DNA from 3 places in the Halobacillus ihumii genome. Region 2 is predicted to be linked to each of the others. Evidence: riboswitches for the same ligand, from Rfam matches in the RefSeq annotation. Region 2 holds a riboswitch; each other region holds the start of a gene.

The links. Region 2 has a riboswitch for S-adenosylmethionine ahead of G6R08_RS03820 (methionine ABC transporter ATP-binding protein). Riboswitches for the same ligand answer to the same signal wherever they lie in the genome.
Region 1: linked by a shared signal. The riboswitch ahead of metX (homoserine O-acetyltransferase MetX) and the one ahead of G6R08_RS03820 (methionine ABC transporter ATP-binding protein) in region 2 are both predicted to bind S-adenosylmethionine.
Region 3: linked by a shared signal. The riboswitch ahead of G6R08_RS16135 (sulfite oxidase-like oxidoreductase) and the one ahead of G6R08_RS03820 (methionine ABC transporter ATP-binding protein) in region 2 are both predicted to bind S-adenosylmethionine.

The regions. Positions count from the first base shown of each region.
Region 1 covers NZ_CACVAO010000001.1:1,665,263-1,672,121, reverse strand. The annotation lists gene G6R08_RS08415 (polysaccharide deacetylase family protein) at 1-756, shown strand, start outside; gene G6R08_RS08410 (homoserine dehydrogenase) at 802-1,773, opposite strand; gene metX (homoserine O-acetyltransferase MetX) at 1,763-2,836, opposite strand; SAM riboswitch class I at 2,916-3,030, opposite strand; gene G6R08_RS08400 (DUF2188 domain-containing protein) at 3,233-3,436, shown strand; gene G6R08_RS08395 (NAD(P)/FAD-dependent oxidoreductase) at 3,638-4,855, shown strand; gene G6R08_RS08390 (hypothetical protein) at 4,894-5,376, shown strand; gene G6R08_RS08385 (TetR/AcrR family transcriptional regulator) at 5,393-6,238, opposite strand; gene G6R08_RS08380 (efflux RND transporter permease subunit) at 6,354-6,859, shown strand, end outside.
Region 2 covers NZ_CACVAO010000001.1:711,110-717,968, forward strand. The annotation lists gene sufC (Fe-S cluster assembly ATPase SufC) at 1-234, opposite strand, end outside; gene G6R08_RS03800 (YuzK family famiily protein) at 494-664, opposite strand; gene G6R08_RS03805 (carboxymuconolactone decarboxylase family protein) at 873-1,238, opposite strand; gene G6R08_RS03810 (MetQ/NlpA family ABC transporter substrate-binding protein) at 1,316-2,149, opposite strand; gene G6R08_RS03815 (methionine ABC transporter permease) at 2,177-2,845, opposite strand; gene G6R08_RS03820 (methionine ABC transporter ATP-binding protein) at 2,838-3,863, opposite strand; SAM riboswitch class I at 4,040-4,150, opposite strand; SAM riboswitch class I at 4,287-4,392, opposite strand; gene G6R08_RS03825 (TlpA family protein disulfide reductase) at 4,471-4,887, shown strand; gene G6R08_RS03830 (hypothetical protein) at 4,884-5,204, opposite strand; gene G6R08_RS03835 (thioredoxin family protein) at 5,306-5,620, opposite strand; gene G6R08_RS03840 (toprim domain-containing protein) at 5,631-5,978, opposite strand; gene gcvH (glycine cleavage system protein GcvH) at 6,110-6,496, opposite strand; gene G6R08_RS03850 (arsenate reductase family protein) at 6,580-6,859, opposite strand, start outside.
Region 3 covers NZ_CACVAO010000001.1:3,249,941-3,256,799, reverse strand. The annotation lists gene G6R08_RS16165 (M14 family metallopeptidase) at 1-91, shown strand, start outside; gene G6R08_RS16160 (DinB family protein) at 106-591, opposite strand; gene G6R08_RS16155 (hypothetical protein) at 607-894, opposite strand; gene G6R08_RS16150 (acyl-CoA dehydrogenase family protein) at 989-2,152, opposite strand; gene G6R08_RS16145 (sodium:solute symporter family transporter) at 2,169-3,668, opposite strand; gene G6R08_RS16140 (acetyl-CoA C-acyltransferase) at 3,780-4,949, opposite strand; gene G6R08_RS16135 (sulfite oxidase-like oxidoreductase) at 4,962-5,627, opposite strand; SAM riboswitch class I at 5,698-5,798, opposite strand; gene argH (argininosuccinate lyase) at 5,891-6,859, opposite strand, start outside.

The sequences.
Region 1 (6,859 bases), 950 kb from region 2:
GATTCTCTTCTTGTGTACTTAACGGGAGAAGAACAGAAGAGATGGAACACAAGCACTTCGAAAGTGTCTATAGATAAGCAAGTGTTGAAAGACATTTTAGTGCCTGAATACGCCCAAGTAGTTGTACAAACTCAAGAAGAGAATAAGGCTGAAGCTTCTTTTCCTAAGATTGAAAAATCGGATCAATCACCTGAACGTGTGGAAGGAAAGAAAGTAGCACTCACCTTTGACAATGGTCCTCATCCAAAAAGAACACCTCTTATTTTAGACGTTTTAGAGAAGTATGACGCAAATGCAACCTTTTTCATGATTGGAAAACGGGTCAAACACTTCCCTGAAACGGCTAGAGAAGTAGTGAAACAGGGGCATATGGTAGGTAACCACACATGGACTCATCCAGGGTTTGAACGTCTTTCTGATAGCCAGCAGAAAGCCCAGTTGGATAAGACCCGGGATTTGATTCAGGAGGTCATGGGTGTGAATACAAATCTTGTGCGTTTGCCGTTTGAAGGAAAGCTTCCAGAAGCTTTTAGAGATCGGTATGAGGTGGTACCATGGACTATTAATACTACCGAAGACTGGAACTTAACGAACGCTTCAGAAATTGCCAATGCAGTAATTTCCAATGTGGAGGATGGATCCATAATTGTGTTAAGCAGTCTTCATTCTGTTACACCAGAAGCATTAGACATTATTCTTGATGAGTTAACGGCGCAAGGGTATAGTTTTGTACCGGTAAGTACTTTACAAAAATAACAAAAAAGAGCCATAGACGAAACTCCGTCTATGGCTCTTTTTTTATTATACATGCTGTTTGACTGGGTAAGACTGTAAAATATAAAGAAAGTCTTCTACCATTGCGCTCGCTGTCGGTAATTGACCCGCACCTGCCCCTCTGAGCGTCAAAGGACCGACCAAATCCCCAATAAGGTGAATGGCATTATCTACACCATCTATCGGATAAAGTCCGTGCGAAGGCGGCAGCACTTGCGGTTTTACACTGGCGTTAAGTTCACCATTTATCTCCTCAATTGAAGCAATGTGGCGAATTTTACTTCCCTGTTGTTGGGCTTCAATGAATTGATCTGCTGTTATCTGATCAATCCCTTCACAAGGAACTGTCTCCCAGCTTGGCTGTTTGTGATAGATAAGCTGACTCAAGATCATCAATTTGTAGAAAGCATCATACCCCTTAATGTCATTTGTCGGATCAGCTTCGGCAAACCCTCGTTTCTGAGCTTCCTCTAACGCATCCTGAAAGCTCTTTCCTTCACTCTGAATGGATGAGAGGATATAGTTACTCGTACCATTTAAAATTGCTTCAACTTTGGTGATAGAATTTACCTGCAGAAGTCTAGTGATAGTCCCGAGTATAGGCGTTCCGGCCGCTGTCGTCGCTTCATAGCCAATTCCTACACGTTCCCCAGCTTGTGTCAATAAATGGTTTCCATGATTGGCAAACATCACTTTGTTCGCTGTAATGATATGAATGTGCTGATCGATAGCTTTTGTTAGATATGAAAAACCTGGCTCTTCACCGACGATAGCTTCAAAGATCACATCGGGCTGCAGTGCAAGAATCTGCTCGTATTGATCAGTAACGAAAACAGAATGGGGAAGTTCGCGTTCTTTCGATAAATTTTCTACAAGGATGCCGCTTAGTTCGATAGGGGCTCCTGCTAATTTGGCTAAATGATCCCGTTTCGTTTGCAGGATTTGATACACTCCCTGTCCGACTGTTCCGAATCCTAATATGGCTGCTTTAATAGTCAAATTCTGTCCCCTCCTCGTTCAATTTCTCACTTATCCATGTTCCCCATTCTCCAAATTCCACAAGAAATCCATCATGTCCATAGTCTGTTTTAACATGATAATGTTGCCCATTTGGCGCATGATGGGAGAATGGTTGAATCAGTTCTTTTGGATAGAGAAGGTCGTGCTCAAAGCTTACTGTAAAAAGGGCCGGTTTAAACGATCCGGCTGTATCCTGTAAGCTGCCGCGTCCTTTCCTGATGTCGTGATTGTTCATAGCTTCTAACAAATACAGGTAGCTGTTGGCATCAAAACGATCTTTTATTTTTTCCCCTTGATAATTCAAATAGGATTGGATGGAATAAAGAGCATCCTCTTGTTCTCTCGCGAATCTTTTTTGGAATAGGGGGGCGCTTCTATAGGTAACCATGCCGGCCATACGGGCAATTTCAAAGCCTTGAAGTGTATCGTTAGATGAATAATATCCCTCCATAAAGGCTGGATCGTCCTTTATGGCTCTTGCCCCAATATGGTTAAAGGCGATTCCATAATCACTTAAATAAGGCGTTGCAGCTAATACGAAGAGCTGTTTCATAAAGTCAGGGTAGAGCAAGCCCCATTCGAGTGTCTGCATTCCTCCGAGAGAGCCGCCTGCCACGGCATGGAGCTCGTAAATCCCTAACTGTTTTAATGCTCTATATTGGGCGTGAACCATATCACGAATCGTTACTTCAGGAAAATCAAGACGATAAATGTCACCAGTTTCAGGATTTATACTTGCTGGTCCGGTCGAACCGTGACAACCTCCCAGCACATTAAACGTGATGACTTGATACTGGGTAGTATCAATTGGGCATTCCTCTCCAACCAATCCTGCCCACCATCCGGGACTTTCACCAGAACCGACAGCGTACTGGTTTCCGGTTAAGGCGTGACAAAGCAGAATTACCGGTGCACCTTTAGGACCGGAGTGTTCATATGCTAGTTCAATCTGGGGAAGTGTCTCACCAGATTCAAATGTGAAGTCTTCGATTGAAATCTTTGCAACAGTCTGTTTCTGTTCGACAGGGTTTTGCAATGACATGCATCATCCCTCCTTATTGTAAAATTCCATATAAAAACCCTCTTCTTTAATAAGAAGAGGGTGTATGTATATGTTCCTCCTCTTATCTGTCAGATCTATCCTTCGATCTGTAGGAATTAGCACCTTTTCAAGCCGAATGCTTGAAGGTTGCCGGGCGTCACAGGGCCTAGTCCCTCTGCCACTCTCGATAAGAGATATTAAGTTGTTTTACTTTAAGAATCTCAAGTATATAAGCCACATCAGCTGCAGCCATCCTGGAATGCTTTTTTTAAAATGTATGTTTCGAATTATAAAAGCAGAAGTGACTATTGTCAAACTATTTTTGCAAAGAGGATATGTTTAACGGGAAACTATGCCGGGAAAAGATCTAATAGAACATTGATGAGAGGAGAGATTATGGTGAAGGAATATAGTGTTGTACCGAATAAAGATGTGACAGGCTGGTTCGTGAAAATAGAGGACGTAGCTCCGACTGACTTATATGATGAACGTGATACAGCTGTAGAAAAAGCAACGGAGATGGCCGAGAATAATAAGCCAAGTCGTCTGCAGGTGATGGATCAAGATCACAACGTAGAAAATGAATGGAATTTCAAGTAAGGAGAGGCTCCCTTTAGCGGGAGTCTTTTTACGTTGAAAACACGAACTATGTAATTACGTAGCTTTATAGGCAAATAACAGAAACGAGGTGCAATAAACGGGTGTTTTATGAGATTTACTCTGGGCAATCTCAATAACTAGCTGTTTTCGTAAAAAAACGTTACGCTAGAAGAAATAGAGTGAGAATGAGGTGCTTGGGTTATGGAACAACGTGTGGATATTGTGATCGTAGGAGCAAGGGTCGCTGGTGCGAGTCTTGCCATTTTACTTGGGCAAATGGGGAAAAGAGTTCTTCTGATTGATAAGGCCTCCTTTCCAAGTGATACGTTATCTACACACCATTTATCCCATATGCATTATTTAGATAAGCTCGGTGTACAGGAAGATGTGGAATCAACCGGATTGCGAAAGATTAATAGAATGCGTACATACATTGGTGATAGCTTTGTAGAAGGGCCAAGGGATAACTATACGATCATACCTAAACGGAGTCATTTAGATGACGTCCTGCTGTCGAAAGCGTGCAGTAATGAAGGAGTTGAGCTGCTGGAAAATTGTACAGTCAAGGGTGTAATAAGGAATAATCAGCGTGTGATTGGTGTGGAAACCGTGAATAAAACAGGGCAGACAATGCGGATTCACGCTTCGCTCGTAGTAGGAGCAGATGGCAGACATTCGTATATGGCTGAATGTGTTCAAGCAGAAAAATACGGATTTCACTCTCCCCTGCGGCCGGTGTTTTACGGCTATTATCATGGAATTAAACCATTAACGGAACCTACTACAGAAATTTTCCTTAATGAAGGGAGAATCGGGTTTCTCTTTCCGATGGAGCCAGGGATTGACTGCTTAGGGCTGGAAGTTCATTCAGATGAATTTAAAGAAATTGTAAAAAATCCTCATAGATTTGAAGAGATTTATCAATCATTCTATGGGATGGAGAAGCGGTTACGGAACGCTTCACTACAAGGGAAAATTACTGGCACGCCAGGGGTGCCGAATTTCTTCAGAGAACCAGCTGGAGAAGGTTGGGCTTTGATTGGAGATGCCGCCCATAGTAAAGACCCAAGTACTGGTCTTGGAATCAACGATGCGTTCATGCAGTCCTTCTTATTGGCTGAGGCGATAGAGAGACAGGACTCCGGGGAATCTTGGGAGCATCTTATGGCTGAATTCAAGCAGAAGCGGGATGAACAATTGCAGCCAGGCTATCGATTAACCCTCGATTACATTCAATCTATGAGACCATGGTCACGAAATGAGCAGGCTCTCTTTCAGGCTATGGCAGCTAATCCGATGGTATGGAATAAAATCGTTCCACATCTTCCTGCTTTATTACAGGAACACTCGACGGCTATTCCCGAGCTTTATGGTTCGATCGAATGGGAGGCTAAGAACTTTGGCCTTAGGGAGGAATGAAAGTTCTCTTATCGAATAAGTAATGAGAGGTGATCTTAATGACTTGGACAAAAGAAACGGCCTTTGAAAAGCTGCAAAGCATTTATACAGATAAGGTAATGCAGGAAGAGAAGCGCCGAATTTTTCAACAAGTGTATCGGCATTTGCACGAACATTTGGATGATCTTGCTGTGGGTTCAGGCTTAAAGCAAGAAGCAGAAAAACAGTTGAAGTTTTTTAAAGAGTACACGTTCATGCCTGGCGATAACTTATTTCAGTCAATGCGTTATGTGTTTCTGTTGGCACGAGGCGAACGCGAAATAGATCCACAAACGACAGAGCAGCATATCAACAGGATTTACCGTGCACTATTTCAGCCTGCTGGTTTAAAGAACCCTTACATCCCTGACTCTTTTTGGTCAACAACACTGGGTGTCGCATGCCTTGTCGCGCAAAAAGGTGTGGAATCCGTATATCCTATACTTGATGAAATCACTGAAGCCGAGCAAATGGAAGGGGAGAACAACCACGAACCAAAATGATGCCTGGTCGTGGTTGTTATACATGAAAATAGGAACGAATTTGCCCGACTATTTGCTGGAATTCACCTTCTTCTTCAAGATTGGTCAGCATACCTTTAATCACAGCGGAACGAGGCTCTGCTCTGTTAAGCTCTTCTAGCAGTACGGCTATAGTGTCTTGAATGTCTTGCGGGGCAGCTGCTTGTTTCTCCTCTAATGCATCTCTCATCAGCTCTAACTGACTAGAATAATAGTTATCAGGAATGATTTGACTCATGAGTTCATCGGTAATGACTGGGTGGTCATTATTATGCTCGAACCCGTTAACAAGGGAATCCGCACGTTTTAGCATTTCCTCACAAAGCCGTCTAATATCAAATTTCACATTCTCAATAATAATTAAGTCAATATAAGTTTTAAATATCCCCTGTAAGATAAGAGTGAGTTCCCATGCGAAGTCCTTGATCCTATCCCCGTAGATATCAATCAGGTTCTTTTTGTAAAAATGGTAAGAATTAAACCTCATATGACGTAAAAATTCCTCAATATCTTGATTGAAAGGAATGGCCTGCTCTCGTATTTGCATAATAATAAATTCACGGTGGGCGATGATTTCTTCAAACGTAACAGAGAGTTTCTGAATAAATTTCTCACGCGGCTGTAAATCTTCTGCCTCAATTTCATCAATGTTAAGCTGTATTTTTCTAGAATAGTAATAAAAAACCTCTAATAACAGTGCATCCTTTGATTTGAAATGTAAATAAAAGGCTCCTTTTGAAATGCCGCACTCATTAGCGATTTCCTGTACAGATGTGGCGCTGAATCCTTTGTTGGCAATTAATTTAATAGCGTGTTCAATGATGAAAATGCTTTTATCTTCCATATTTTAATGACTCCTTAGGTTAATTCAAACAAGTTCCCCTCTTGACTTATGACCGTGTAGTCATTTATATTATAGTTTGTTGTGACTAACTGGTCAAATCAGGGGAGGAGTTTGTATGAAACAAATCATTAACTTTTCTATGAACAATAAATTTGCGATCTGGTTAATGACTATTATTATAACCATAGCAGGTTTATATTCAGGTTTAAATATGAAACTAGAAACGATTCCGGATATTGAACCACCTATTATTACGGTGTCTACTGTTTATCCGGGAGCTACACCAGAAGAGGTTGCTGAACAGATTTCAGAGCCCATTGAACAGCAAGTAAGCCAGTTAAGTGGAGTGAAGACGGTCAGTTCTACATCATATCAAAATGCTTCTTCTCTTCAATTGGAGTATTCCTTCGATAAAAATTTAGATGAAGCTGAGGATGAATTAAAAGATGCAGTTGCGAAGGTAGCACTGCCTGAGTCAGCCCAGGAACCTTCAGTCAGTCGGCTGAGTTTTAGCGCATTCCCTGTAGTCAGTTTAAGTGTCATCAATGAAGGTCAATCATTAGAAAAGATGACGACTACGGTAGAAGACCAAATTGTGCCGGCACTAGAAGGAATTGAAGG
Region 2 (6,859 bases):
CTCATCAACTTCCATTTCAAGAACGTCTTTACCGTCAAGAAGGATTTCACCTTGAGTTACTTCATATTTAGGATGTCCCATTACTGCTGATGCAAGTGTTGATTTACCAGTTCCATTAGGACCCATAACAGCGTGAAATTCACCGCCAGTAATTGTAAGATTTACACCTTTTAAGATTTGCTGACCTTCAATTTCTACATGAAGATCCTTGATTTCAAGCGTTGACCCTGCCATAAATAATACCTCCAGTATCTATAGTTATTGAATGTGCTGGTTAATGTAGATTAAAAAACCATTCTCAATTTATTCTCATTACAATCTTATATCATTTAGAATCTGATATCAACTGATTTCCTTTGTCAGCAAGTGGTTCAATTCTTTAATTAGAAAGGTTCTATATCAACGAGTTAACAAGTTCCTTCCTTATTATGATAACAAATTTTTACGCAACAAAAAAATCAGGTGACCTAAGATCACCTGATTCTTTATCACCTTATTTGTGGAGTTGACGATCCACTTGCGCGACCATTTTCTGACTCCGTTCGAATTCACGTTGGCGTTTTTCTTCAATCTTTAATCTTTCATCCAACTTACTGCTGTATTCCGCATAACTGATGTTATGGGCTTGTTGCATCGCTTTTTCCATTTCAGCAGTGTAATTCAAACTCAGATAGTCACTAATAATAAATCAACCCTTTCAGATTTTTTACACAATTTAGCTTATCACAGAACATTACCCGCGCCAAAGTTGATATAAACCTAAAAACGGATTTTTGGAGCGAATTTGAATAATAATACAACCTTATACATCTATTTGTTTATAATAAGTCTGATTTTCTCTACTTTTCAAAAAACTTCTGGATGAATGATATCTAATGTTTAGTTGTAGATAAATCAGAATAAGCATCCTGTACGAGTGTCACTGCCTGCCTCAGTGCAGCCCCGCCTCCAAATGCAGCAGCCACTCCACAAGCCTCCATGATTTCTTGCTCACTTGCAGCTTGATCCACGCAGCCTTTTGTATGATAAACCATGCAATACTCATCCTGAGCAACAATGCTTATACTAAGAGCCATAAGCTGCTTATCTTTTTTAGAAAGTTCTCCATCATTGAAACATGCTTCTGAGAAAGCATTAAAATGACGGGCAGCTTCAGGCATTTTTTCTGAAAAGATACCTATACCATGTTTATACTCTTGTAAAAATGCCGTTGTCCAATTGACATCTTGTTCTTCCATATGAAAATGCCTCCTATAAAAAATACGTGACTTCGGTTAGTATGAACGAAGTCACGTATAGTATGCGTCACATTATTTTACTTTCCATCAACTGGGACAACAGCTCCATCATATTCTTCCTTAATATAAGTTTGGATCTCTTCCGAATGAAGAACCTCAACTAGTGTTTGAAGAGCTTCGGAATCTTTGTCCTCACTTTTCGCCGCTACAACATTCACATATGGTGATTCAGAATCTTCTAGAATTAACGCGTCTTCACTCGGATTCAACCCGGCCTGAATAGCGTAATTAGTGTTAATAGCTACTAAGGCATCTTCTTCACGTTTATACGTTTGAGGAAGAAAAGCAGCATCGACACCTGTATCAAATTTTAGATTTTTAGGATTTTCCACAATATCATCAACGGTTGCTTTCACTTTATCAATGCTTTCATCCAGTTTAATTAAACCTTCTTTTTCTAGAAGCGATAGAATACGTCCGTGGTCAGCTACTGATCGGCTCATGATCACCGTTGTTCCCTCTTCGATTTCATCAATACTTGAAATATTCTTGGAGTAAATACCCATTGGCTCAATATGAATCCCGCCAAGGTTCGCAAAATCGTATCCGTGTTCAGCTTCCTGCGCCTTTAAGTAAGGGATGTGCTGGAAGTAATTCGCATCAATTCTTCCTTCAGATAAATCCTTGTTCGGTAAAATGTAGTCCTGATATTCTTCGATTTTTAGTGAAATTCCTTTCTCTTTAAGAATCGGTTTTGCTTGCTGAAGAATTTCAGCGTGCGGCACACTGGTTGCTCCCACTTTGATTTCCGTTTTTCCTTCATCAGAAGAGGAACCTTCTTCAGAAGAACCACATGCTGAGAGTAGCAAGATAAATAATACAGCAAGAACACTAGTCCATAATTTTTTCATTCTTTCCATCCCCTTTTTTATAAAATTTTATCTTTTATCCAATTTGCGGGAAATCAAATCTCCAATGAATTGGAATATAAATACGATCACAACAATTAAGAACGTACACACAAGCACAACACCAAAATCACTGCGCTGGAATCCGTAAAAGTATGCAAAGTCACCAAGTCCCCCTGCACCAATCACACCTGCTACCGCCGTGTAACCAATCAGCGCAATGGCTGTTACCGTAATTCCTGATATTAAGGCTGGCATTGATTCTGGCAATAGAACCTTGAAAATAATGGTGGAATATTTTGCTCCCATTGATTTTGCAGCTTCAATAACGCCTTTATCCACTTCCTTCAAGGCAATTTCCACCAATCTAGCATAGAAAGGTGCGCCCCCAATAATAAGGGCTGGAAGAGCGGCTTTAGGTCCCCGAATCGTCCCCATTAGAAAATCGGTAAACGGAAATAATAACAGTATTAAAATAATAAAAGGAATGGCTCGAAATACGTTAACTATTGCTGCTGTGACCCAGTTTAATGGTTTGTTCTGCCATAATCCTCCCGGGCCTGACAGGTATAAAAGCAACCCAAGTAACAATCCAAGAATAAATGTTCCTGCTACTGAAATGCTTGTCATAAATAGAGTTTCATTCGTTGCTGTAATCATATCCTGCATTTCAACGTTCGCGAACAATCCATTATTCATTTGGGTTCACCTCCACTTGTACAGAAGTGGTTTGAATGTAGGCGATCGCCCTGTCTATTTCTTCTTTATCGCCAACAAACTGTACAAATAAGGTGCCATAAGCTCCTTTTTGTGTTTGCGTGATTTTCCCATGAAGAATATTTACATCAATTGTAAATTCTCTGGAAAGTTCACTGATAAGAGCCTGGTTCGTACTTTCACCAATAAAATGAAGTTTTACGATCTCACCGGTTTTGTATGTTTCATTGATAAGTCCTAATGAATGTTCACGATCAGGATCACCCATTACTTGGTCAACAAACCGTTTCGTAACTTTTTGTTTTGGATATAAAAACACATCCAGTACATCACCTGACTCAACAATTTTCCCTTCTTCCATTACGGCGACCCGATGACAAATTTTTCGAATCACATGCATTTCATGAGTGATCAAGACGATCGTTAATCCGAGCTTTCGGTTAATATCCACTAACAAATCCAATATAGAGTCTGTGGTTTCAGGATCAAGTGCTGAAGTTGCTTCATCACACAAGAGTACTTTGGGATTGTTAGCTAAGGCTCTGGCAATTCCCACCCTTTGTTTCTGACCACCGCTCAATTGTGAAGGGTAGGAACCACCTCTGCCCGACAACCCCACCAAATCGATTAGTTCATTTACGCGTTTTTTACGCTCTTCTTTTTTTATCCCGGCTATTTCTAACGGAAAGGATATATTATCGTAAACTGTTCTTGACCAAAGCAGATTAAAATGTTGAAAGATCATGCCTATTTCCTGTCTGGCCACTCTCAGTTTACCTTTCTTTAGTTCAGTAACATTTTCGTTATCAATGGTTACACGTCCGCTACTCGGCTCCTCAAGACGGTTCAAAAGCCTGATAAACGTACTTTTGCCAGCACCACTGTAACCAATGACTCCGTATATTTCACCCTTATCAATATCCAAGTCCAGCTTATCAACTGCACGGACATTTTGATCTTTCGTATAAAAAACTTTTGATAATTCCTTAATCGAAATCAACGCTGCGCCTCCTAAAAACAAGCTGCAATTCCCTATGTTCGAAAACTACACTGATTAAAGCTGCTCAGTAGATGAACTACCTTTTAAAGGGAAAAGCGCTATAGCCATAAAATAAATTAAAAAACGCCTTTCTGTTGAGAACAGAAAGGCGTTTACACGTCTTGATATCTTCTGTTCTCTCATCTGCCAAAGCATAAAGCTTTGCAGGAATTGGCACCTTTTCAAGTTATAAACTTGACGGTTGCCGGGCATCAACGGGCCAGTCCCTCCGCCTCTCTTGATAAGAGATACGTATATTCATATTTTCAAATGTAGTTTTCTTAATGATACAAACAGGATTTTAGCACCACTGGCTTTAAACTGTCAACAAAAATCGACATAAAAAAATCTCTTCCTTTTAGAAGAGATGACTTTTTCATTCTCTTCTCATCTTTCAAAGCTCTCTGCTTTGCTGGAATTAGCACCGTATTGTAAGAAAACCGGTTGCCGGGCGTCAACGGGCCAGTCCCTCTGCCTCTCTTGATAAGTGAAGATGTCGATATTTATAATAAGAATATGTTAGCATGGGGTTGCATTCTCGTCAATGAAAAAGTTAGGAGGAGCCTAGATGAACGAGGAAAATGACTTTGAATTATCTTTTATTCATTCTCACGAAACATACCGATTAACAGAAGATCATGGAAAAGTAATCATGATCACTTTTTGGGCTTCCTGGTGCCCTGATTGTGGAGTGGATTTGCCAAAGAAAGAGCAGCTCTTCAAATCCTTAGATAAAGAAAAAGTAAAGATGATCACAATAAATGTGAAGGGGCGGGAGAGAAATAACAATGACGGGAGAATTTTTACGGAGAAATTTCTCACCCAGCCAACTTTGGAGGACAACGGAATGGAAGTGTATAACCAGTATAAATGCGAAGGAGTACCTACTACCATACTCATTAACAAAGATGGGGATGTAACGCATAAATTTGGTGATAAAACCTCATTTCTCACCATTGTAGAAGCTGTTGGTACTCTAATCTAATGAGACAGCATTAATAACGATTCTATTAAAAGTACATCACGATACTCTCCTTCAATTCTAACGATAGACTTCGGGAGCGCAGTAAGTTTAAGGTTTCCTCCTAACAACTGGTGAAACACTTTATAAGTGGAGGAAATCTGTAAACGATCCGTAAGGTCCTTTTCACGCGTGAGCCTCATTCCATCTTTTGAAATATAAATCTTAATATCATAATTATTTGCTTGAATGGTTAAAAGTATTTTTCTTTTTTTCCACCTTGGAAGTAGATCTGACCTGTCATTAACTCGATTGATCCACTCTTCCACCAACTCAACCAAACTAATCCCCCCTTATAACTTCACAATAAAATTTCGTGATGTAGAGGGGAGATACCTGCCTTATTCCCTTAGAATCGTTCGCCATTTCCCGGGAAATCAAGCTACTTTTTTACATATTGCGCTATTCTCTCTAACATATGTGGGACAGAGTGGAATGCATAGATCTTCTCAACCACCCCGCCCTCCTTCGTAATTAGCATACACGGAACACTTTCTATTTTAAAATCTTGCATTAGTTTCGGGTGTAATGAAGCATTTAACTCATAAAATAATCCTGATTGATAAACTTCTTCTATAGTGACTAACATTTTTCTAGCAATGTGACATGTTCCACAAAAGGGACTATGAATAAAAGTGAGCGCTAAATGCTTCTCATTAAGGTGATTAGCTGCTTTTGATTCGTCTAATGTAAGCAATTTGCTCCTCCTAGATTAAATACATCGGCTTAACTTGAAAATGTCTGCTCAGCAGTGCACGAGCAAGTTCAGGCTCTGGGGTAGCTGCTACTTCTCTAAATGCTTTATCAATATAAATATGAACGGCATGAGGGAGTTCTTCAGTGAGCTGCTTTCGAAGTTTGTAACCCGAATCATCTTCATCTACCAAGATAAAAACTGGTCTATGATCAAGGTTGTTATCAAGAATTAACTCCTCCATTCTTTCAATTCCCAACGTACCATGCGTACATATAATCTCCACAGTCTCTTTCAAAACTTTGTTCAGCTTCTTTTTATCTGTAATCCCTTCGACAATCACAATTCTGTCTTCATTCAACCCTATCACCCACTATATAGAAACAGACCATGCCGTGTAAGCATGGTCTGCACATGATTTATAACAGCCTGTGTTCATGCAGGCAAAGACCATTCTTGTAACCTTGCCTGTACTCTTATTAGAGACGATTATTAATCTTCGTCAATCATTTCTTCATACTGCTCAGCAGACATTAATTGATCCATTTCAGAAGACTCACTTGGCTCAATGATGATCATCCACGCCTTATCATATGGAGACTCATTGACGAATTCAGGACTGTCCTCTAGCTCTTCATTGATTTCTACTACTTTTCCACTAAGTGGAGCATATAATTCAGAAACCGTTTTAACAGATTCCACACTGCCAAATGGCTCGTCCGCTTCGATTTCTTCACCAACTTCTGGAAGCTCCACAAACACAATATCTCCAAGTTCGGATTGTGCAAAATCAGTTATTCCAATTCGTACTTTACTTCCTTCTTCTTCTTTCACCCATTCATGCTCTTCAGAATAACGTAAATCTTTAGGTAAACTCATACCTATCCCTCCAAATTATAAATAGTATAAACAACAAATATAACCATAAAAGCTTTGAGCTTTTATTTCCAGCCTTCTGCTCACTAAGTCCAAGTCTCAGTGAACTGTTCCTCTTTAAAGCCGACCGTGACCTTTGTACCATCTGTTACGATTGGACGTTTAATTAACATTCCATCAGAAGCCAGATACGTGATCATCTCTTTTTCTGTTGCATCCTTCAACTTTTCTTTCATATTATGTTCACGATACTTCTTTCCACTCGTATTAAAAAATTTGCGAGCGGGAAGATCGCTGTGATGGATCAGCTGTCGGAGTTCGTCTTCATTAGGTGTCTGCTCAACGATATGTATTGATTCATAATCT
Region 3 (6,859 bases), 2.5 Mb from region 2:
GGGACATGGGGTTAATCCACTGCCCCTCAATCAATTTAAAGAAATTTATAATAAATCCCGTGGAATCTTTCTAGCGAGTATATATATGTAAAAAGATGCCTGTTCCTAGGCATCTTTTTCATTGATAACCTGTTTAATTTGCTTGAAATGGTGTTCATCGTGCTCCATAATTCCTTTCAAATAATCATATAGACTTTCTTTTCGCGATTTCAATGAAAGCGATTCTTCATATCGAATGTCTTCAATGTCGGCTAATTGTTCCAAAAGTTTGCTTCTTGTTTGCTTAAATAACTCTACTGTTTCTTCCTTACTATCATCCCTAGCCTGGATGGCTGCCTTAGAGTTCATAACCTCCACATCGGGCGTCCCAGGAAAATCTTGAGAAGTAAACAGATACGGCAAACGTTTATGGATAATAAAGTCATCCCATAGAACGAGATGGCGGATAACTTCAGCGACGCTCCATTTCCCTTCTTCTATAGGGAGCCGCCACGACTCCTCAGGCAATTGATTCAAGGATTGTACCCAATCGATCGAATCCTTCAGATGCCTGATAACTTGCTGTTTTTTAGAAAAACCTTGCCCCTTCATCACGCCACTCCTACTTTACTTACTTTCCAGTTCAGATGGATCCATATGTCCTTCATGCTCCTTAATCACGTTTAACGCAGTTTCATAATTCTCATCCTTTACATCAAAGCGCAGCAAATGGGTTAACTGTTTATCAGGGCCTGATTTATCTAAATTATTTAGCGGGATTAACCGGGATAACAATGGCGTGTTATCTGGAACAGGCTCTATATATTCCTCCTCAATTGCCAGCTTTTGCAAGGATGCCTTAGCGCTTTCAGCATCATTTTCTGTTTCAAAATAAGCCTCTACATGTTTAGTCATATCGTCAAACTCCTTTATCGTTTTTACTGTTATCATACCCCTTTTCATTCCCCTCAAACATTACGACACACGAGGTATGGTATGAAAGAGCGATTTAAGAAGTGACAGTTGGCTGAGAACCCTGCAATGACTTGGCGGCGAACATCTTTATTACAGCGTCATCCATAGGCGGGTTATGCAGTCCAGAACGTACGTCCCGATAATAGCGTTCCAATGGACAGTCCCTTGACAAGCTGCGTGCCCCAACAATTTTCATGGCTAAGTCAACGACATGAACAGCCTGGTTTGTTGCAATATGCTTTACAGCCGCTAACTCCGCTCCCATATCGGCTCTTTGATCAGGCTGCTGCACCCAGCGGTTCGCTACAGAATAGAGAATTTCACGAGATTGAAATAAGGCAAGCTCCATTTCGCCTATTTTCCGCTGCACCTCTGGCACTTCTTTAATAGGGCCAGGCAAACTATTCGGCTGATAAGTACTGGCAAAATCAACCGCATATCTACAAGCAGCTGAAGCAATCCCTAAATAACAGGCCGGGATATGCAGAAGCCATCCTTTCGGTGCAGGAGGACCCACACGCTCGCCTTCCTCTTCGACAAAGTGTTCAGATGGAACAGTTACATTTTGAAAAATAAGGTCATCACTTCTCGTCCCTCTCATCGAAGCAGAATTCCATGTCGGCTCTACTTTTACCCCTTCCTGGCTGTGATCAACCAGAAAGATGCCGACACGGTCTGTTTGTTCAATACGGGCCGTCACTAATGAATAATCCAACGCTTCAGCCATAGATGCAAACGATTTCCTGCCATTTATCACCCAATGATCGCCTTGTAAGCATGCTTGCGTCTCGGGAATCCCTCCTCTCGTCGGGCTGCCCGTGCCTTTTTCTGTGGCGGTCCGATTCATTAAAGCTTGTTCCTGTACAACCCTTTGACAAAGGTCACGGAATGTTGCCTCCTCCCAGCTATGATTTTCAGCCAGCTCGAGTATACTCCCTAAATGCCAGCCAACTGATAAGGCAGTAGCTCCATCTCCTTTGGCTAACTGTTCCTGCAGCTGTAAAAACTCATACAAGTTCAAGCCAAGTCCTCCGTACTGTTTAGGTACAGTCCAGGACAGGTAGCCCGTTTTTTTCAAATCTGCAAAGTTTTCATGTGGGAAGCCCCCAGATTGATCCACTTCTTTGGACCGCTTATAAAATTGATTGCGAAGCTGAATGACTTTCTCAAGGCGGCCTTGCTGATGATCATCTGCCATATATGTTCCCTCTCTTTCACGCATTTTTTTCAAGTTGAACGGACTCTTCTACTTTTCTCTCAGGCAGCACTCCTGCTATAAACATAACCGTAAACCCAGCTACAGAACTTGCAAACATCGCTAAATAAATATTTTCAATAATGGCCTGGTTCGTAAATAGCACATAAAGCGTTACGCCTACGATCACTGCTGCAATGGCTCCAAATCGGTTCGCTCGCTTCCAAAAGTAACCTAAGGTAATCGGTGCTATAATCCCGCTGATAATCGCGGAGAAACTAAACTGAATAAGAATCGATAACGACTCTGGCCGGTCAAGCGAAATGTATAAGGTAATCGCCCCAATAATAACTAGGGAAACCTTCGCCACGGTTACACTTCGACGATCAATCAATTGAGGATCACCTCCACCCTTCGTGAAAAAGGAAGCAAGCACTTTATAAATATCATTGCCGATACTGGTCGTCACACCAAGATATAAACTGTCTGTACTAGACAAGATCGCAGATATGATTCCGACGATTAAAATGCCGACCACTACTGGCGGAAAAGCTTCCATCAAATAAGCTGGGATCGCTTTATCAGCGCTTTCTAAGGATGGAAGCAGCACACGAGCCGCCAATCCGCCTACCACCATTAATGTAGAAATTAAAAACAAGGTAATGCCAGCTGATAGTGTAAATGGACGCAATTCTTCCTCTGTTTCTAAGGAAAGCACCTTATTTAACAGATGCGGCATTAATACGAAGCTGAATAATAGAAACTGCACAGCCAAAATAGCAAGAACACTATTGTAAGGCCCTGTAGACGAAATAGGTGCAACAAGATTGGGATCGATTCCAGCCAAACGGCTGGAGAGCTCTCCGAAGACACCGAATCCGCCCCCGATTGTCCATAAGAGGGAAAATAAAATGAGTACAGATGTAAACGCCATAAAAATCCCCTGGATGCCATCAGTAATAATTTGCGCAAAGGCACCGCCTAAGCCAATATACACAACGGTAATCGCTACCCCGATAATCACTCCCCACATATAGGGAATGCCAAGAACAGTTTCAAAGATCGTCGCCAGCCCGACATTTTGCCCTACAATATAGTACACATTAAATAAGATAAGCAAACCAACGATCACCTGAAGCGTCTTACTGTTGTATTTTCGGCCTAACCATTCAGGCAATGTTGAAACCCCTCCGAATTTTTTACCATATCGAAAGAAGGTTTTGGCAAAAAACAATAACCCTAACCATGAAACCCCAAAGCACCCAAGCGTGTACCAAAGCACAGCCGTACCGTATTCATAAGCAAGGCCCGGCACTCCGATAAATAAGTTTGCACTTGCATAAGTTGTCGCGAAACTGGCGCCAACGATCCATGGATTCACTTTTCCTCGAGCCGTTGCAAAACCGCTCATCGTCTTACTGTATTTCGAGCCTTTTCGGCCAATCCACGTAACAAATAAAAAGTAAACAAACAACAAAACGCCGATAAACCAAATCGTTCCTTGTGATAAGGATTCCATTTACTTCCCTCCTTTGGATGGCTTATACATCCCCTGCCATAAAGCTAATCCTGCCGCCCAGAATACTACGATTCCTATTCCATAAGTAACAAACATAAATTTCTCCTCCCTTTATGACCAATCTTTTGGTACTTCCACGAGAATTGCGAAGCCTTGCCCTCCACCTCCGCATAGTGATGCAATTCCTCGTCCGCCGCCACGGCGTTTTAACTCATGAATCAGTGTAAGCACTAACCGAAACCCTGTGCCGCCCAGCGGATGACCGATCGCAATCGCTCCGCCATTCACATTTACTTTTCCTGAGTCTAATCCTAGTTCATCAATGCTTGCGAGCGCCACACTGGCAAAAGCTTCATTAATCTCAAATAAATCAATATCTTCTTTTGTTACCTGATACCGTTTGAAAAGTTGTGCAATCGCGTCTGCCGGTTTCGTATGTAAACTTGAATCAGGTCCGGCTGTTTCTGACCAGCCAATCACCCTGGCTAGAGGAGTCCTCCCGATCTTTTCTGCATAGCTCTCGGAGGCAACCACGCCGACACTGGCGCCATCAGTCATTTGTGAAGCGTTTCCTGCCGTAATCGTGCCGCCTTCTCTAAAGGCAGGAGGCAGCTTGCTTAATTTTTCAAAGGTAGACTGCGGCCTGATTCCTTCATCACTTACAACCTGTTTGCTGCCAGCCTGAACAGGTACAATCTCATCATTTAACCAGCCTTCTTCCTGCGCCCGGGCTGCCTTTAATTGCGACTGCAAAGCAAATTGATCTTGTTGTGCCCTGGTAATCTGGCGGTCTTCGTTTTGAAGATCTGTCAGCTCGCCCATGGAAGAATCCGTCAAAGAACACCAAAGACCATCGTTAATTAATGTGTCTGTGAACTCAACAGGACCTGTAGTCAGCCCGTTACGAATGGCCGCCACATGAGGAGCATTGGTCATGGAATCAAATCCGCCGATAAGGTATAACTCCCCTTCCTCAAGCTTAATACGTCTAGCCGCATCCGCCACCGATGCAACCCCTGCCAAACATACATTATTAATCGTAATGGCCGGCACCGACCATGGAATACCAGCTCCTGCTGCAACTGACCTGGCAGGATTCTGTCCTTGTCCCGCCTGGATAACTTGTGCCAAAATAACTCCATCCGCATTCAAGGCCTCCGGCACACGCTCCGCCAGCGCCTTAGTCGCTTGAACCCCAAGATCCTTCGCTCCTAATTTGGATAATCCGCCTTTCCATTTGCCAAATGGTGTACGGACACCATCTAAAATGACAACACTCATTGTCCAACCTCCTTAGTAATCAAAATCCTTTTCTTTCCATTTACCCTTTTCCATAACTTCACTCTCATCAGTAAAGCGCTGTTCTTTAAACGGATCCCCCTCGTTATGAAACCCATTTTGTTCCCAAAAACCCGGCGTATCTGATCCCTTAAACTCAAAACCTCTGATCCACTTGACGCTTTTCCAAAAGTACAAATGCGGGATGACGAGCCGGAATGGATAGCCATGCTTTTCAGTCAGCGGCTTGCCATTATAAGAATGAGCCAGGATCACATCGTCCGCTAACAAATCTTGAAGGTCGATATTAGCTGTATAATCATAATCCCCACTCACCATCACGTACTGATTGTCTTTAGGAATCTCTAACCCATCCAGTAAATCTTTTAGCAGGACTCCTTCAAATTCACTATCGAACTTTGACCATCTCGTCACACAGTGAATATCACAAACAACTTTCGACTGTGGCAGCTCCATTAAATCCTGATATGAAAAACGAAGCGTTTCATCACCAGCCCCGGCGATCTGAAAATCCCACTCTTCTAGGTCATAGGACGGAACTTCACCAACTGTTAAGATCGGAAATTTCTCTGTTAACACTTGACCCGGCGGCAGCCGCCCGCCAAACCGCTCGGTAACCTGTGGGTCCTTTGACCGCTTCAATCGTTCCGCCTTATTCATCTCAATCACCCGCTTTATGAATAATAAAAAGCCTCTTTCAAAATGAAAGAGGCTGAAGATTTGCTTCGACCTCTCATCTTCCGGACTATGTCCGTTGGAAGTAGCACCGTGTCTATAGACCGGTTGCCGGGCGTCAAAGGGCCAAATCCCTCAGCCTGCTCTAGATAAGAGTAAGTAAACGTAATTAAGTTACTTGCCATGTTACAAATAAACTGTACGAAAGTCAATAATATTTAGAAAATTACATGAAAAGCGCTGCCTTCCTACACATGCTGCTTAGCTAACTCAAGCTGCTGTGCCACTTGTTCAAATCCAGTGCCGCCTTCACTATTTCGAGCAGCCACAACTTGTTCAGGCGCTAATTTTTCAAAGATATCCTCTTCAAACAGCTCAGAAAATCCTTTATACTCATCAAGTGTCAAATCAAGCAAAAACTTTTGCTCCTGAATCGCATACAGCACAATTTTGCCGATCACCTCATGCGCCTGACGAAACGGCATTCCCTTCACGGCTAAATAATCAGCGATATCCGTCGCATTAGAATAATCCTCGTTCACCGCCTGACGCATATTAGCATTCTTAACTTCCATCGAAGCAAGCATCGGAGCAAGCAGAGAAAGCGCACCATCCAACGTCTCCACCGTATCAAACATGCCTTCCTTGTCCTCCTGCATATCCTTATTGTACGCAAGCGGCAGCCCCTTCAGAAGGGTCAGCAATCCCATCAAATTACCATAAATCCGCCCCGTTTTACCACGAAGCAATTCAGGCACATCCGGGTTCTTCTTCTGCGGCATAATACTTGACCCCGTACAAAACGCATCATCAAGCTCAATGAAATTAAACTCCTGACTGCTCCACAGAATCAGCTCTTCCGAAAGTCTTGATATATGGGTGATTAAAATGGATGATATTGACAAAAACTCCAGAATAAAATCCCGATCACTGACGGCGTCCAATGAGTTTGGATAAACGTGATCAAATCCGAGTTTCTCAGCCGTCATCTGACGGTCGACTGGATAAGGCGTTCCAGCAAGCGCTGCTGCACCCAGCGGGGACCAGTTAATCCGCTTCACACTATCCTTAAGACGCTCTTTATCCCTCTCAAACATCCAAAAATACGCCAGCAAATGATGAGCAAACGAAACGGGCTGGGCTCTTTGCAAGTGTGTATATCCCGGGAGGATCGTTTCTACATGAGCGTCCGCCTGATGAACAAGTGCTTCCTGGAC